2 regions of the Sporomusa sp. 246TCP1 genome follow, and region 2 is predicted to be linked to the other one. Evidence: riboswitches for the same ligand, from Rfam matches in the RefSeq annotation. Region 2 holds a riboswitch; the other holds the start of a gene.

Region 1 (4,259 bases), 1.4 Mb from region 2:
CGCTTATAGTAAATCCGAGTTGGAAGCACTAAGTAAAGTTTGCCGGGAATGTGGATTGCCACTTGTTATGGATGGTGCCAGATTAGGATATGGTCTGTCTGCCAAAGATAGTGATCTATCTTTGGCAGATATTGCAAGCCTATGTGATGTATTTTATATAGGGGGAACGAAAATCGGAGCATTGATGGGGGAAGCCGTAGTAATTATAAATAATGCTTTGAAAAAAGATTTCCGGTATATTATCAAGCAAAATGGAGGAATGCTGGCTAAGGGTAGATTATTGGGGATTCAGTTTGAAACCTTATTCGAAGATGGTTTATACTATGAAATTTCAAAACATGCCGTCGATATGGCGATGATGATTCGAGAGGCATTTGCTGAAGAAGGATTTTCTTTCCGATATGATTCGACGACAAATCAGCAGTTTCCAATTTTACCGAATGAGGTGTTAAGCAAATTGAGCGAAAAGTATTCTTATTCTTTCTGGGAAAAAGTCGATGCTAAACACAGTGCCGTGAGATTTTGCACCAGTTGGGCTACGAAGAAAGAAAACGTTGAAATGCTGATAAAGGATAGTAAGGCATTACACAAGCTAGAGAATAGGAGATACCATTCATGAAAGAAGTAGTAGCCGGTTTAATAAAAAAAATAACAAACTTCTAATTACAAGACGAACGTTTCCACCAGAGCTAAATGGTAAGTGGGAGTTTCCAGGCGGTAAAATCGAAAAAAATGAAACTCCCCAACAAGGTCTTGAGAGGGAGATATTTGAGGAATTAAATATGCGTGTATGTGCGCGAAACCATTTTATGTCTGTCCGGCATCAGCACTCACGGGGTCCGATAAACTTGCTATTTTATTGGGCTGAGTGGGTCGAAGGTGATGCAGTATTGATTGATCACGACATGTTTGCCTGGGTAAATATTCATGAATTGAACCAGTATGATTTTGCTCCCGCGGATGCTGTAGTCGCCCAAAAATTACAGATTGTTTCGGGATAGACATTCCTTAAGGCGCAGACCGAAAATTCCTTTCTCTAAGAGAGACTGCACAGAGTGAGTCTCGTTAAATGAATAATCTATTGCAAATAATTAGGAAGTGTATTACTATAATACATAGATATACTATGCATTGAATAACAATGCTTAAACAAGGGGGATTCAAGAGTGCGGGTCAATAAGGAACTGCTTAAGGGAAGTACGGTTATCCTTATTCTGAAATTGCTGGAACGAAAACCGATGTACGGCTACGAAATGATCAAAGAGATGGCGAATACTTCAGGTGGGGTGTTTCACTTCAAGGAAGGAACGCTTTACCCCATATTGCATTCGCTGGAACTGGACGGGATGCTTGAAGCCTATTGGTCGGATGCCCAGGGGAATCGGCAAAGAAAATACTATCGATTGACCGAGCGGGGTCGGTCGCAGCTTGAAGAAAAAAGACGGGAGTGGGTTGTATTCCGCTCGGCGGTAGAACAGATTCTCGGGGAGGCGATTGTATGTCGTTAGAACAAAATCGTATAGTGCAAACCTATTTGGATGCAGTATGTTCTCAAATAAAATGGCATGAAGTACATGGGCAGGTGAAGTCGGAGCTGTTGTCTCATCTGGAAGAGATTGCTCTGGAATTGAAAAACGACGGCCTGTCAGAGCAGGACGCCATCCAGGCCGCGATACATAGAATGGGGGATGCGACCGACTTAGGCTGGCAGTTCCAGCAAACCCATGCACCCCAGAGAAACTGGCCGTTGGTCGGCGCTGTTGCCTTAATGAGCTTTCTGGGCTTGGCTGTAATGCATATGCTTGACACAAGTGGTGTGCTGCCAGGTGCGCTGCACGTGTTTGTCAAAAGCGCGATTTTTACCGGCATCGGAACCGCGATATTGTTTTGGCTGCATTACTATGATTTTAGAAAGCTGCGTCCTTACACTCCGCACCTTTATGCGGGCACAATACTGCTTTGGTTAGCCGTGTTGATGCTGGGGCCGTCCCTGAATGGAAAATCGTTTCTGGCGTTAGGTCCCGTTTTAATCGGTGGTTACAACCATAACCTCTTCATTAACTATATTGGCATTACGCCATGTTTCCTTACTCTTGCTCTGGCAGGAATCTTCATCGGCAGAGACTGGACAAATGGGTCCTGGATGATAAAGGCCGCTATGCTTTTGATCATTCCGGATTTCCTTTATATGATAAGCAACACCGCTTATCTTGCGGTGGTTTACACGTTGGTATTCATTGTCCTCATGGCTATGTCCGGTGCCCCAAAAACACGAATCATCGGCTTCCTGCTGATGCCGGTTGGTTTAATTCTGATCAAACTGTCATTGGCCGCGGATAATTTGAGTCTCCTCAATATTATCCGTTCTGCAGAGTTGCAAGGCATTTCCATGCCAGAAGCGGCTTCCACAGCATTTCACACCGACTTTGTCTTTCTTTACTTAGTGCATAAGTTTGGCTGGTTGGCAGGTGCCGGCGCTATTGCCGCAGGATGCACCATAACACTGGTATTGGTCCGCGCAGCGCGGCAGGTCAAGGACCAGTATGGGAGAATGGTTGTGGCGGGACTTGCCGCTTACTTTACTGTCAATTTTTCCTGGCATGTGCTGATGTCGCTGGGACTGGCTCCCGTTGCATCTGTATGCCTGCCGTTTGTCAGCTTTGGCGGCACGCAAACGATTGTAAACCTGGCAGCCACCGGGGTGATATTAAGTATTTATAAACGAAAGAATCTGCTGAATTTGACGAGATAAAAGTTCACAATAAAAGATTACGCATGTTTTTTTGTTTTAAGCAGGATTATGAAGTATTATGCAGAATAAAACAAAAAATAATATTGGCAAACCTCCTGAAAAGGCGGGACGCAAAGCCATGGGTCTAAAGATTCTAGTCTAAGATTGCCAGGTTGCAGCATGAAAGTTAGCTGAAGCTGGCAATTTTTTATTATCCAGAGGTAAAGGGTTACATTGATATTTGTACTTATTCTTCGGGGGTGGACTGGTGAAAGAAAATTATAATTATTTTGTGGTTAATATTGGTCCTGAATGTCTTGCCATCAATACTGATTGCGTTCGCGACAGAGTCTACAGCTTCTTTAAAGGTGAATCTACAGCTATCTGTCTTGATTTTAAAGACACTCTTTATATGGATGCTGCTGGTGTTGGCGTTATTGCTGCAATAGTTTTTGAAGGAAGACGTAAAGGTGTTAACATATCAATGAGAGGAGCCACGGGTTCGGTACTGGATATGCTTACATCTACGGGAATATATCGATTACCTTCGTGGAGTGATGATAACTTTGGAGTATGAAAGGCAACGTATTTTACTTGTTGATGACACAAAGTTAAGTAACCAAATCATGAAGGATATATTGGGTAATGATTACGATATTCTTGTTGCGACATCGGGAGAAGAAGCCTTAGTTTTAGCTGCTTCGGAGAGTATAGATCTTATACTGCTAGACGTTGAAATGCCAGGAATGGATGGTTACGAGGTATGCAGAAATTTGAAGAAAAATCATTATACCCAAAACATCCCCGTTATTTTCGTTTCGGCTGCTAATGATGTTCAACATGAAACAGAGGGACTTGAAGCAGGGGCTATAGATTATATTATAAAACCTTCCAATCCCGCTATTATAAAGGCACGAGTAAAAAACCATTTGGAGCTTAAGAAATATAGGGATATACTAGAGCGAATATCTTTACTAGATGGATTAACCGGTATAGCTAATCGTCGCCATTTTGATCAGACACTAGAAAAAGAGTGGAGACGAGCATTACGTCAGGGAAATATTTTATCACTAGCTTTAATTGATATAGATTTTTTTAAGAAATATAACGATTATTATGGACATCTCGCAGGAGACGAGTGTTTACAGAAAGTGGGCAACATTCTGAAAGAATCGTTAAAAAGAGCCCGCGACTTGGGAGCACGTTATGGCGGAGAAGAGTTTGTTATTCTTCTCCCTTCAACGGAGAAAGGCGGGGCGCTAACAGTTACGGAAAGAATATGTAGTAATATAGAGAAGTTAAATATTCCGCATGAGTTGTCAGAAGTGGCCGAATATGTTACTGTAAGCATTGGAGTGGCCACCATAAGACCAGAATTAGATAAGGTTCCTTCAGATTTGATCCGGCAAGCTGATTCTGCTTTATACCAGGCGAAAAATGCGGGACGGAATAGAGTTTGCAGCGGATCAGATTGATAGTCACCTCTTTTGGCTAACATAATCGCAACCCCATCGGTAGAAGCCAATAA
Region 2 (4,259 bases):
GAAAAGCCGGCGGTAAAACCCCTCACCTTGTATTCCATTGGCTCAACGTAAGACGAAGGGCCACGTTTTTCTTATACAAATAGTACCGGATTAGAAACAAAGGGTTATGGGTATGTTTTGTAGAATTATATATAGGGTGATAAAATTGAAAGTTGAAGAAATATATTCTTTAAAAGCACAATTAATTGACTTGGGTTACAGAGAAGAAGAAGTAAACGCATTTATACATGACGCAACTGGAGATCAACCAATTGAAAAACTAAATAAACAAGATTACCAAGAGCTAATTGAATACTTAGGTAGCTATATCTCTTTTGCTAGAAAAAGTAAACAGTTAGTTGTGAATTGCAAATAATGTATATATACAATTGAGCCCTCAACACGGGCTCTTTTCTTTTACCAAAAACAGAAGGAGACACACATTGCCGGAAAATTATACTGCAATTCAATTTGCTAGCTTAACGATAACTTCGAATAACTCTGTAATCAGATTCTTGAAGGAGAGTAAAAAACGCAAAAGCATTTTGTTATTGCTGATAGACAGAGGAATATATTGGACAGATAGATATTATTAGAATTGATTGGAAAAACCGTATTGCCGAAATGGGTATTATTCGAATATAAAGGGTACGAAGTTGTGATAGGTGCATTTACTTATCGGGCTTATCATCTGGATCTGGTTTTGCTGCTGCAGGTTGCAGACTTATAGAAGAACTTTTTTGTTTTGGGAGAACTAGTCCTTCATCTTGCCACATTTGGTAAAGGTAAACTAACAATAAGTGCCCTAGCGTTGTCGAGAATGCTCCAATACCTGCCAATGCATTATTTTGATCGATATACACGAATATACCTCGTATATGAAGCCATGGCTGAACTAAAAGGACAAGTGTTAAGCTGCCAACTAACTGAACAGCAGCATATAGCCAAAACCGTCCATAGGTATATTTAAGAATCCACATTGCTCCAACCGGTAATGCACCATAAGTAAAACTTATCATATGACCAAGAGGGTAAGTATTTTCATGTGTTTCCCAGATTCCCCAGGTGAATCCTACTTCATGAATTATCGTAGTTGTTACTATTACAAACAGGGCTGCAGGCATCCATCTTTTAATTTCCTGTCGCTTCATAAAGAAAAGTGTTAGCCATGGCGGAACTAACATAGACCATACTATAACTTGATTACTCATGTGATTGCTCCTTATGTTTTATGCATATTATCTGTTTCTTACATATCTTTAATACCTGAATTTTAGTTTTAAGTAGGGGTTGCAAAAATATCCCATAAATCGAGATAATTGATTATTCGGACACGATGTGTTATACAGATCGCGAAACGCAAACAGATTGCGCGAGGGTAAATGGTTGACATTAAATTGATTAGTATAATTTTTACATACTAGTAATATATTATATGTTGGTATATAATACAAAATATATAATATAAATATTTGGCAAACCTTCTGAAAGGAAGAGACGCAAAGCCATGGATCTAAGGATTTAATAGTCTATGACAGCCAGGTTGCAATAAAATGCAATCTGGCTATTTTTATTCGGGAAAAAAGAGGAGGTTTAGGAGTGGGTTACAAACTGATAAAAGATTTGATTAATCAACTGAGTAAATTAGGGTACCCCCTTTATCAAATCCATGAAATAGTTAAAGATACTATAGGTACGACTACGTTGGAAAACATCTCACAAGAAGAAGAACAAGAAATAATTGAGAGTCTTGAGAGTTATATTCAGTTTGCTCTAAAATGCCGCAATGCAAAATTGTAAATTATGTATTACGTGTGCAATAGTGTATTGAACATAAATAAGCCCCCTGGCGTATGCCGGGGGCTGTTTTTAGGAGAACTAGTACATCCTAACCCATCCCTAAGGATAGAGCGGCTAACTACATAAGTACATTAAAAACAGTCATCCCGTAGGGGAAATAACCGTGCATATGAATAACATCCGGTTTTGTTAATTTAGTCCATTCTCAGTCGTTTTGGCGGGTGGGCTTTTTTATTTTTGGCGCCTGACGGGTTCGCCTGGTGGGTGGCTTTTTTTTTTTTTGTCAGAGAAAGTATTGTCACCGCAGGGGTTAAATAACTAATTCACAAAATTACTTCTGCGACAATAACATAACCAAGGAGGCGTTTTATATGAAAAAAGTTACCTTGGAACAATTAAAGCAACTTGCAATAAATAGCCAGGATGATTTACGCATGAAGGCGCATTTGGTAAATAGGGATATTACCCTGTACCTGCATTGGTCTGCCAGTCATTATGGTCAGTTTTTTTATAACTACCATATCAACGTTGACCAAGATGGCAGTATTTATGTCAGCACTGATGATTTGTCTAAACTAAAAACTCATACGTGGAACCGAAATTCTGGGGCGATTGGTATTGTATTAGAATGCTGCTATAATGCAGATATTAGTGATTTTGGGCCAGAGCCGCCAACCAAGGCACAAATTGAAGCAATGGCACAGATTGTGGCTGTACTTTGTGAAGCATTAGATTTAACCATCGACATAGATCATGTTATAACACATGCGGAAGCGGCTGATCTTGACGATTATGGTCCGGCTACAACTTGTGAGTGTTGGGATTTATGGTTTTTGCCCGGCACAGAGAAAGACGAAGGTGGTAATTTGATTCGGGGGAAAGCATGTTTTTATCTGCAAAACGACGGAGGCTAAGTCTTTCACCGTTTAATTTTTGGAAAAGAAGTTTTGATGGCTATTGTAAGAGTACTAAGTAATTGGTATATTGCTGAGTGCTTTTATGTTTATAATCAGAAGGAGGCGAATATGTCCGCAAAGGGTGTATTCCTGATTTTGTGTAAATTTCAAATTGGCAAAAAACCTGCTAAGAAAGTTCTTGTTTTTCTTAGCAGGTTTTTTGCGCAAAAGAGGCCGCGACATTAATTTCTTAGTGCGAAAGCCCTAATAGGCAGGATTTGCAGCAATTATCAAGAATAACTAAAACAGCTGAATTTGGTGGTATTTCACCCTTGGACACAACGCAGATGACAGCGGCGCAGATTATGGCTTTATTATCGCAACAGGAGTTTTCACTACATACAATAAATTACATGTTTGGCTGAATGGTGGTGAGGGTAATTTGTGTTTGCGCAAACATTTGGTTCAACAACATTAGGATTAAACGGGATATTAATAAATGTTGAAGTAGATATTGCCAATGGTATTCCAGCATTTGATATTGTGGGCTTGCCGGACACTGCTGTGCGTGAATCGCGGGAACGCGTACGGGCTGCGATTAAAAATAGTGGTTTCGAATTTCCTGCCCGGCGCATTACTGTAAATTTAGCACCAGCTGATATTAAGAAAGATAGTTCAGGACTTGATTTGCCTATTGCCGTAGGCATTTTAGCTGCAAGCGGTCAGCTTAAACCAACGAATTGCCGCAGACAGGTGTTTGCCGGAGAATTGTCTTTAGAAGGCCGTTTGCGAGCGGTAGCCGGAATATTATCGATGGCGGCGAACTGCCAAAATAATAATATCGCTGAAATGATTGTAGCTCCAGAAAACGTGCAAGAAGCGCTATTGGCTGGAAATTTGACAGTTTATGCACCGGAAACACTGACAGAGGTTGTTGCGCATCTTAAGGGTGAGAAGATTTTGCCCGCAGCGCTTCCGAACTTATCCGAAGGTCAAAACCTTAATGCTGAACTTGATTTTGCTGACGTACAGGGTCAGATCGTTGCCAAGCGGGCATTGGAGATAGCTGCAGCTGGTTTTCACAATGTCATGATGGTTGGACCGCCAGGTTCAGGGAAAACAATGCTTGCAAGAAGGATTCCATCAATACTGCCAGATATGACAGCACAAGAGGCACTTGAAGTAACAAAAATTTATAGCGTTGCCGGCATGCTTAAGAATAATATTGGGTTAGTTCGCAATCGACCATTTCGCAGTCCACACCATACAGTGTCAACCGCAGGCATGATTGGCGGTGGAAGTGTGCCGAGACCAGGGGAGGTTACCTTAAGCCATAATGGTGTGCTATTTTTGGACGAACTGCCTGAGTTTCCCCGAACCGTACTAGAAGTCCTGCGTCAGCCGCTTGAGGATGGCGAAGTGACTATTTCGCGAGTTAACGCGACCTTGTCTTATCCTGCCAAGATCATGCTCATAGCTGCTTTAAATCCATGTCCGTGCGGCTTTAGTTCTGATCCGTCAAGGGAGTGCAGTTGCACACATAGTGACATTCGTCGATATCAAAAGAAAATATCAGGACCATTA

What was found. Region 2 has a riboswitch for cyclic di-GMP ahead of AC1ECB_RS05385 (hypothetical protein). Riboswitches for the same ligand answer to the same signal wherever they lie in the genome.
Region 1: it holds a riboswitch for cyclic di-GMP, as region 2 does, so the genes downstream of both, AC1ECB_RS11805 (STAS domain-containing protein) here and AC1ECB_RS05385 (hypothetical protein) in region 2, are expected to answer to the same signal.

What each region holds. Positions count from the first base shown of each region.
Region 1 is NZ_CM170492.1:2,456,972-2,461,230, reverse strand. Features, by position in the region: gene AC1ECB_RS11825 (threonine aldolase family protein) at 1-619, shown strand, start outside; gene AC1ECB_RS11820 ((deoxy)nucleoside triphosphate pyrophosphohydrolase) at 600-1,001, shown strand; gene AC1ECB_RS11815 (PadR family transcriptional regulator) at 1,167-1,508, shown strand; gene AC1ECB_RS11810 (FtsW/RodA/SpoVE family cell cycle protein) at 1,499-2,752, shown strand; cyclic di-GMP riboswitch class I at 2,828-2,912, shown strand; gene AC1ECB_RS11805 (STAS domain-containing protein) at 3,000-3,308, shown strand; gene AC1ECB_RS11800 (diguanylate cyclase domain-containing protein) at 3,298-4,206, shown strand; gene AC1ECB_RS11795 (CBO0543 family protein) at 4,210-4,259, opposite strand, start outside.
Region 2 is NZ_CM170492.1:1,082,171-1,086,429, forward strand. Features, by position in the region: gene AC1ECB_RS05375 (hypothetical protein) at 146-355, shown strand; gene AC1ECB_RS05380 (hypothetical protein) at 651-1,190, opposite strand; cyclic di-GMP riboswitch class I at 1,444-1,530, shown strand; gene AC1ECB_RS05385 (hypothetical protein) at 1,579-1,779, shown strand; gene AC1ECB_RS05390 (peptidoglycan recognition protein family protein) at 2,151-2,693, shown strand; gene AC1ECB_RS05395 (YifB family Mg chelatase-like AAA ATPase) at 3,120-4,259, shown strand, end outside.